DNA from 4 places in the Kitasatospora sp. NPDC050463 genome. Region 4 is predicted to be linked to each of the others. Evidence: riboswitches for the same ligand, from Rfam matches in the RefSeq annotation. Region 4 holds a riboswitch; each other region holds the start of a gene.
The links. Region 4 has a riboswitch for cyclic di-AMP ahead of AB0J08_RS33740 (transglycosylase family protein). Riboswitches for the same ligand answer to the same signal wherever they lie in the genome.
Positions count from the first base shown of each region.

Region 1 (2,194 bases), on a different contig from region 4:
CGGCCGAGGACCAGGACGACTTCCGGGACTGGGCTGGCATGATGATCCGCCACGGCGGCGGGCAGCGCGGCGGGGTGGGGCGTGCCGTCAAGCGGATGCGCGCCTATCTGGCGGAGCTGATCCACCGCAAGCGGGCCGATCTCGGCGACGACCTGATCTCCGGCCTGATCCGGGCCAGCGACCACGGTGAGCACCTGACCGAGAACGAGGCCGCGGCGATGGCCTTCATCCTCCTCTTCGCCGGTTTCGAGACGACCGTCAACCTGATCGGCAACGGCACCTACGCGCTGCTGCGCAACCCCGGGCAGCGGGCGCTGCTCCAGGATTCGATCGCCCGTGGCGAGACCGCCCTGCTGGAGACCGGGATCGAGGAACTCCTGCGCTACGACGGGCCGGTGGAGCTCGCCACCTGGCGGTTCGCGACCAGCCCGCTGACCATCGGCGGCGTGGAGATCCCGGTCGGTGACCCGGTACTGGTGGTGCTCGCGGCGGCGGACCGGGACCCGGCGCGGTTCGCCGACGAGAACACCCTCGACCTGGCCCGGACCGACAACCCGCACCTGGGCTTCGGGCACGGCATCCACTACTGCATCGGTGCTCCGCTGGCCCGATTGGAGGGGCGGTCGGCGCTCACCACCCTGCTCACCCGGCTGCCCGATCTGCGACTCGCCGAAAGCCCGGAGAATCTCCGTTGGCGCGGTGGCCTGATCATGCGTGGACTTCGCGACCTCCCGGTGGAATTCACCCCCGAGAAGCCGTCCGCAGAGCCGCCGACCGGGCTCTGAGAATCCGCAGCGGCGATGCCCCGGCGGTGTCTCGATCTCGACCCTTCGAGTCTCCGACACGCTGACGGGGTGTCGCTGTCCGGCTCTGATCGCAGGTCTGAATCACCATCAATCAGGACATAGCCCTGTCGTTGGTAGGCAATCGGCCATCCGCCGTAATTTATGTGTGATACCTGCGATATGAGCTTGTGATTGATGTGAGGATCTGTCTACCCTCCCTGGAGTTCGCAGCTGCGGACCTCGTGCGCGGAACGCCGAATCCTGCCCGCCGCGTCACGGGAAACCGACCAGAACCCTTGGGCAGGGGCGGGGGAACCAGGTTTGTTGCCGTCCCCCACGGCTTGGGGTGAAGCCGCCAGCGCGGGCCGAAAGCCCCCGCGCCACGCGGCCGGGCCACCTCCCGGTCCGAACCCGACAGCTCACCTCGCAGGCGTGCGGAGAGGGAAACGTCATGCTCTTCGTCGGAACCGGCCGTCATCGTCGTCGCACCCAGACCGAGAAGGCCATCGCCGTGGCCGGTGTGGCCGGCGTCGGACTCGCGCTGCCGCTGCTCACCGCCACCGGCGCCTCCGCCGCCCCGACCTCGACCTGGGACGCGGTCGCCCAGTGCGAGAGCGGCGGCAACTGGAGTATCAACTCCGGCAACGGCTTCTACGGTGGCCTGCAGTTCACCCCCAGCACCTGGAAGGCGTACGGCGGCACCTCGTACGCGCCGCAGGCCCACCAGGCCAGCAGGGCGCAGCAGATCTCGGTCGCCGAGAAGGTCCTCGCCTCGCAGGGGCCGGGCGCCTGGCCGGTCTGCTCGCAGAAGGCGGGCCTGGCCAAGGGTGGCGCCCCGGCCTCGGTCGACACCTCCTCGGACGCCGAGCCCGCCGCCCAGCAGCCCGCCGCGCCGAAGCCCGCGCAGGCGAAGCCGGCTCAGCCGAAGCCCGCTCAGAAGCCCGTCCAGCAGCAGGCCCAGAAGCCCGCCCCGAAGCCCGCCGTCCAGCAGCCCGTCCAGCAGGACGCGCAGCAGAAGCCCGGCTGGGACGCCGACGCGAAGGTCTTCTGGTACCAGAGCAACGGCGCCTGGTACTGGACCAGCCACCAGAGCGTCTATCAGCAGTACGCGGGTCAGGCCGCCGGCCAGTACGCGGGTCAGGACAGCCGTCCGGCCGAGGCCCACGGCGCCCCGGCTGCCGCAGCCTCCCCCGTCGCCCAGCAGCGCGCCGGCCACGGCTACACCGTCCAGTCCGGTGACACGCTGTCGACCATCGCCACCGCCCAGGGTGTTGAGGGCGGCTGGCAGACGCTGTACGACGGCAACCGTGGCACCGTCGGCACCGACCCGAACCTGATCCTCCCGGGCCAGGTGCTCGACCTCGGCTGACGCCCGCCGGTGCGGTGGCTCCACGAAGGGGGCCGATCGG
Region 1 covers NZ_JBFAJO010000001.1:45,388-47,581, reverse strand. The annotation lists gene AB0J08_RS00205 (cytochrome P450) at 1-785, shown strand, start outside; cyclic di-AMP (ydaO/yuaA leader) riboswitch at 1,061-1,232, shown strand; gene AB0J08_RS00200 (transglycosylase family protein) at 1,237-2,154, shown strand.
Region 1: another riboswitch for cyclic di-AMP. It lies ahead of AB0J08_RS00200 (transglycosylase family protein); the one in region 4 lies ahead of AB0J08_RS33740 (transglycosylase family protein).

Region 2 (2,194 bases), on a different contig from region 4:
CGGAGCCGTGCCCTGCGGCGCGGGGTGGTACTGGCCCGCGCTCAGGGACAGGTTGAGGATCAGGTACGCCGACCAGTTGGCACCGACGCCCTTGCCGTCCGAGAAGACCTTGGTCCCGTTGACGTACCAGTCGACCGAGGTGGCGCCGTAGTGGGTGCCGATGGTGACCCAGCCGTCCTTGGCGATCGCCTTGGCGTCGGTGTAGTACAGGTGGCCCGGGTTGACGTGGTTGGTCAGCTCCAGCAGGTTCGGGTTGTCGGGGTGGTACTCGAAGGAGTCGATCTCCCCGTTGCCGTTCTTCCACGTCCACAGGGCCGGCCAGGCGCCGGTCCCGGCGGGGAGCTTGACCCGGGTCTCGGCGTAGTCGCCGGTCTTCACCTGGAAGCCCTCACTGGAGTACTCGGTGGTGAGCAGCCCGGTGTCCCAGGACTGCTTGCCGTTCTCCAGCGTGTTGGCACCCGGCTTGGCGGTGAAGGTGGCGACACCGCCCGAGACGGCGACGTTGTTCTTGTTCAGCCAGTCGAGCTTGTTGTCGTCCGGGTTGTGGTTGCCGTAGTGGTAGGCGCTGCTCTTGTCGCCGGTCCAGCGCGAACCGTAGGCGATCGGGTTGTTGAACTCGTCCGACCAGGTCAGCGACTTGCCGGCGACCGGGGCGCCGGTGACCGGGGTCGACGTGGCGGTCGCGGTCGGCGTCGGGCTGGGGGTGGCCGTCGCGGTCGGCGTCGGGCTGGGAGTGGCCGTGGTGCTGGAGACCACGAGCTGGCGCGAGGGCAGATTGTGCCAGGCGCCGCCGAAGTCCTGCCAGAAGCCGAACTGGGTGTACGTCCCGGCGGGCAGGGTGCGGGCACCGGTGGTGATCGACAGGCCGGTGGGGCAGATCTGCGCGTTGGAGACGTTGCCGGGGAAGTCGAGGTTGTGTCCGGCCGCGTCGCGAACGCCCACACCGACGGTCTTGGCGGTGAAGCAGGCCGACGAGTGGACGGTCAGCGCGGCCGTGGTGGCCTTGCCCGCGACCATGGTGGCCGGGGCGAGCTTGTCCTGGGTGACGGTCGGCACGGTGGCCGCCTGGGCGCCGGTGAGCGCCGGGACGCCGAGCAGGCCGGCGCCGCTGATGGCGAGCGCGCCGGTGGCGGCGAAGGCGGCCTTGCGGCCTCGGTGGGAGGGGCGGGCATGGCGCGGGATCGCGCGCCGGGCAGGCTTCTGCATGGCAGTGTCCTCTGTGACGCCTGCGAGGTGAGCTGTCGGGTTCGGGCTGAGGTTGCCCGGCCGCCTGTGGAGCGGCTTCACCCCTAGCCTCGACCGGTACGCGAGAGCGCACGGGCCGGGCACTGACCTGGGTCCCCCGCTCCCGTCCGCCGTGGTGCTCGACTGCCGACCGGCGGGTGGACAGGACTCGGCGTCCCGACGGCGGGGTCCGCGAAGACGGACTCGTGCAGGCTAGGCAGGCCGTCCGGAAGGCGACAACTCGGCAGGGGACGATGTCGCGCAGCTCACAGTGGAGCGGCGCGGAGTTGATCAAGTCGCCGGTGGAGTTGATCAGTTGGCGGTGGGGCCGGTCGGGGCGGCCGGCGAGGGCGGCCGGTGGGGCCGGGCGGAGGGGCCGGGCGGAGGGGTGGTGGGCCGGGCTTCGGCCCGCGCCCGGCGGCCGGGCGGCGTGGGGCGCTGCCCGGCGGCGGGGTGCCCGCGAGTCCGCCGCGAAAGTCGGCCGGTCGGATAGGTTGGGGGTCCAGCCGTACCGCACAGACGAGAGACGAGGACCAGTCCCGCCATGACCGCGCCCCTGCCCGCCTTCGCCGGCCGCACCTACCTCTTCCAGGTCGACAACGGCGCGGCCTTCCGCAACGCCTACTCGCCCGACGGCAAGCGGCTGCGCTGGGAGGGCCTCGGCGAGTCGGCGGGCCAGTGGGAGGACGTGGCGCTGCACATCGCCGAGATCGGGCCGGAGCTGTACTTCGTGAGCTGGACCGAGCAGAGCGGCATCACCGTGAGCCATGTGATGGACCTCGGCAAGCTGACGGTGCGCGCGTTCTGGACGTACGAGGGCGAGGGCGGCCGGGTCGGCGAGCTGCACACCGGGACGCTGGAGCCGGTGGCCTGAGCCACCGGCCGCCGTGCCGGCCGTACCGTCGCGCCCGGCGCCCGCCCGGTCCCACGGCCCGGTCGGACGGCCCGGTCAGACCGTCCGGTCCGGCAC
Region 2 covers NZ_JBFAJO010000045.1:19,073-21,266, forward strand. The annotation lists gene AB0J08_RS26070 (glycoside hydrolase family 16 protein) at 1-1,206, opposite strand, end outside; cyclic di-AMP (ydaO/yuaA leader) riboswitch at 1,209-1,373, opposite strand; gene AB0J08_RS26075 (hypothetical protein) at 1,769-2,098, shown strand; gene AB0J08_RS26080 (alpha/beta hydrolase-fold protein) at 2,174-2,194, opposite strand, start outside.
Region 2: another riboswitch for cyclic di-AMP. It lies ahead of AB0J08_RS26070 (glycoside hydrolase family 16 protein); the one in region 4 lies ahead of AB0J08_RS33740 (transglycosylase family protein).

Region 3 (2,194 bases), on a different contig from region 4:
GCACGATCCTGCGCAAAAGCCGCAGGCCCGGCCTCCCACGAGGGGAGACCGGGCCCGTGAAGGCGGACGCCGGATCAGACGCGCACGATGGCGTTGATCGGCAGCATGCTGGCGGTCTCGTACCGGACGTTCGCGCCGGGCTTCGGCGCGTGGATGACCTGGCCGCCGCCCACGTAGATCGCGACGTGGCTGCGGTCCGCGCGGTAGATGATCAGGTCGCCGGGCTGGGCGTTGGCGATATTGGTGCCGACGTTGGTGCCGACGGTGGCCTGCTGCTGCGAGGTACGCGGCAGCGACACGTTCGCCTGGGCGTAGGCCCAGCTGGTGAGGCCGGAGCAGTCGAACGAGTTCGGGCCCGCGGCGGCGCGGACGTACGGCGCACCCAGCTTGCTCTCGGCGGCGGCGATCGCCGCGGCGGCGCGCGAGCTGCCGGCGGCGGCCACCGGCGGTGCGGCCGGCGCCGAGGAAGCGGCCGGCGTCGACGGTGCGGTCGGCGCGGCGGCCTTGGCGGCCGAACCGGCCAGGTTGTCGCGGCTGTTGTCGCGGGAGGCCCGCTCGGCGTCCGCCTTGGCCTTGGCCTCGGCCTTGGCGGCGTCCACCTTGGCCTTCGCCTCGGCGGCGGCCTTCTCCTCGGCCGCGCGCAGCGCCTGGCGCTCCTGCTCGGTCAGCGTGTTGAGCAGCTCCTGGGCCTTGGCCAGCTTGTCCTGGACCTCGTCCTTGGAGGCCTTCAGCTGCTGGGTGGTGGCTTCGAGCTCCCCGAGCTTGGCCTGGGCCTCGTTGCGGTCCTGGTCGAGCCTGCGCTGCTGTTCCTGGAGGTCCTTCAGCGCGTTGGACTGGGTGCTGCCGGCCTGGTTGATCGCACCGGCCTGGGTGAGGAAGCTGTCCGGGCTGGACGAGAGCATCAGCTGGACAGTCGGCGATATGCCGCCGTTGCGGTACTGCTCGCCGGCGATCTCCGCGAGGCCACCCTGGGCCTCGGTCACCGAGGCCTGCTGGCGGGCCACCTTGTCCTGCAGCTCACCGACCTGCTTCTGCAGCTCCTGCTGCTTGGCCTGGGCACCGTTGAGCTTCTCGGTCGCCTGCTCGGCCTGCTCGTTGAGCTGGTCGACCTGCTCCTTGACCTGGTCCTTGGTCGGCGTCGGGTCGGCGTGGGCGCCGGACTGCGCGGAGAGGGCGACCGCGGCAGCGGCGACACCGGTCAGGATCGAGACCCGGGCGCGGCCGGCGGGCTTGGGACGACGATGGGACGCCACGAAGGCGGACTCCTTCTTCCTACGTCCGCCTACCGGGTGAGCTGACGGGTTCGGGCCGGAAGCATTGCCCTACGACGCCTCACCGACCGCTCCTGCGGTCGACCTGGCGCCGATTCACCCCGGAGGAACATGGTTCCCCGGCTCCGTTCCACAGCGCCCCCGACGACTGGGCTCCCACTCGGGCAGATGCTCTGCCCCGCTGCTTCGCGAACTCGGCGGTAAACCTCCGCCGCCACCCCTGCTGGGTGATCGACTGTGCGGTGGTTCGAGGCACGACCCTAGTAACAGAACCGTGATCCGTTCAAATCCTTGTCAGAAAAATGCCGAAAGAAGATCCAAGGTCCTGTGTGGATATGACCGGACGTGATCACCTGCCCACGCGGAGCTGATCGTTTGTCATCAAGCAGCCGCGAACGCCGACGCCACCCCCGGTCAGGGGGTGGCGTGGATCACAGGGCCGGATCCCGGCCCGTGGGCGTGTCGGTCCGTCAGACCCGGCGGATCGCGTTGATCGGCATCGCGTCGGCCTTCATCACCTTCACCACGTCACCGGTGTGCGGCGCGTGGACCACCATCCCGTTGCCGATGTACATCCCGACGTGGCTGCGGTCGGCGCGGTAGATGATGAGGTCGCCCGGCTGGGCCTCGGCGAGCGAGGGCACCCTGGAGCCGTAGTTGGCCTGCGCCTGCGAGGTGCGCGGCAGCGAGACGCCGGCCTTCGCGTACGACCAGACCATCAGACCGGAGCAGTCGAAGCCGCTCGGGCCGACCGCGCCCCACTGGTACGGCGAGCCCTGCTTGCTCATCGCGTTGGCGACGGCCGCCCCGGCCATGCCACTGCCCTGCGGCAGGCTGCTCAGGTCGGTCCGCTCGCTGCCGCGCGAGGCCCGGTCGGCCTGCTGCTGGGCGGCCTTCAGCGCGGCCCGGTCCGCCGCACTGAG
Region 3 covers NZ_JBFAJO010000007.1:101,520-103,713, reverse strand. The annotation lists gene AB0J08_RS06940 (NlpC/P60 family protein) at 75-1,253, opposite strand; cyclic di-AMP (ydaO/yuaA leader) riboswitch at 1,264-1,419, opposite strand; gene AB0J08_RS06935 (NlpC/P60 family protein) at 1,742-2,194, opposite strand, start outside.
Region 3: another riboswitch for cyclic di-AMP. It lies ahead of AB0J08_RS06940 (NlpC/P60 family protein); the one in region 4 lies ahead of AB0J08_RS33740 (transglycosylase family protein).

Region 4 (2,194 bases):
AGGGTGACGGTGGTGTCGCCGGCCCCGAGCGCCCGGTCCGCACGCACCCAGGCGGTCTTGACTGCGCCGTCCAGCCGCAGGTAACCGGCGCCGGTGACCCAGAGACCGACGTCGGTGTCGACCACCTTCATGCCGTCGCCCCGGAAGCGACGCTCGTCGACGGCGGGGAAGCGCACGGTGTGCACGGCGGCGCCGTCGGGTGCGAGCGCGAGGGTGCCGCGGATCTCGACGTTGCCGTTCGCGGCGAGGGTGAGGCTGCGGTCGGCGGCGAAGGTGAGCGCGCCGCCGGGCTCGACCAGCAGCGAGCCGACCGTGGCGTCGGTGTCGAGCAGCACCCGGTCGGTGATCCGGACGGCGTCCCGCGGGCCGGGCACGCGGCCGCCCCAGCCGGCCGGATCGGACCAGCGGCGGCCACCCTGGTCGGGGGTGGGTGCCGGGGTGGTCCCCCCGGGTGCCCCCGAGGGCGACGGAGCGCCGTGCTGGTGCCCGGCGGCCGGGTCGTCCGCGCCCGGGCCCGGGACGGGGCCCTCCACGGCGGTCACGGGCTCGGAGCGGCCGTCCAGGGAGCGCCGCAGCGCCTCCTCGCCGCCGACCGCCGCGAACACCGTGCCGACGGCCAGCCAGCGCAGCATCGTCCGACGGCGGACGGGAGTTCGGGGTTCGGCGGGCAGGATGTCCGCTCTGCGGTGTTTTGCCCGGCCATGCGCGCCGCATGGCCTCGCGGCCGGCCGACCGGCCTCCGGGTCCTCGTCCATGGCCATCGCTGCGTAGCCCTCCCCCCAGACGGCCGCGTCGATCCTGACGCCCTGAAGCATAGGCAGTTGCCGTGACTCCGACGGGTGTTGCTCGAAATCGGTCATTTCTGATCATGGTGGACAGCCATTCACCACCTCTTTCGCAAACCGTGACGAGCGTCACACATGTTTGCGGTTTGAACTTAAGTCTGCTTAACGTGCTCCCCGTTCGTGGCCACACGGACCCAGCACACCCGCAACGCCGAGTCCTGCCGTCGGGTGCGCTGGCAGCGCGGAACGCACCACGGCAGGAGCGGGGGAACCACAGGTAAGTCGCCCCGGACCGGTCCTCGTGACCGGTTCAGGGCTAGGGGTGAAGCCGCAGCCACAGCGCGGCCGGGCAACTCCAGCCCGAATCCGACAGCTCACCTCGCAGGCGTGGGAGAGGACCACGTCTTCATGCTGCCCACCAACGGCACCCGTCTGTCCGGCCGCACCCGCCGCGCGATCGCCACCCTCGGCGTCGTCGGCATCGGTCTCACCGTCCCCTGCCTCACCACCGGCAGCGCCTCCGCCGCCTCGGTCGCCACCTGGGACAAGGTCGCCCAGTGCGAGAGCACCGGCAACTGGAGCATCAACACCGGCAACGGCTTCTACGGCGGCCTCCAGTTCACCAGCAGCACCTGGGCCGCGTTCGGTGGCACCGCGTACGCCGCCCGCGCCGACCTCGCCACCAAGGACCAGCAGATCGCGATCGCCGAGAAGGTGCTCGCCTCCCAGGGCCCCGGCGCCTGGCCGGTCTGCTCCGTCCAGGCCGGTCTGACCAAGGGCGGCACCCCGGCCGCCGTCGACACCTCCACCGCCGCCCCGAAGGCCACCCCGGCCCCGGCGCCGACCCAGGCCCCCGCCGCCAAGCCGGCCGCGCCCAAGGCCGCCCCGAAGGCCGCCGAGGCCCCGGCCGCCGCTGACTCCGCCCAGCAGTCGCAGGGCGGTCAGGACTGGCAGCAGTACCACCGTCAGGCCGACGCCACGTCCGACGACTACACCGTCGTCGCGGGCGACTGGCTCTCCTCGATCGCCGACAAGAACGACATCCAGGGCGGCTGGGAGCGGCTGTACGAGCTCAACCGCAGCTCCCTCACCGCCGGCCCGCACGTCATCTACCCCGGCCAGCACCTGAGCCTGGGCGACCGTGCCAAGGCCCACACCTCGGACGAGTCCGGCAAGGGCTTCGACTGGTTCAACCGCTCCTCGGGCGCGACCGGCCACGCCGCCGGCACCACCGCGACCGCCGCCAAGCCGGCCGCGCCGACCCAGGCCCCGGCCGCCAAGCCCGCCGCCCAGGAGACGGCCCAGGCCCCGGCCCAGGCCGCCACCGGCAGCATGGCCGCCGCGGTCTCCTTCGCCCAGTCGAAGGTCGGCCAGGCCTACGTCTACGGCGGCACCGGCAACGGCGGCTG
Region 4 covers NZ_JBFAJO010000078.1:20,969-23,162, reverse strand. The annotation lists gene AB0J08_RS33745 (hypothetical protein) at 1-632, opposite strand, end outside; cyclic di-AMP (ydaO/yuaA leader) riboswitch at 985-1,186, shown strand; gene AB0J08_RS33740 (transglycosylase family protein) at 1,173-2,194, shown strand, end outside.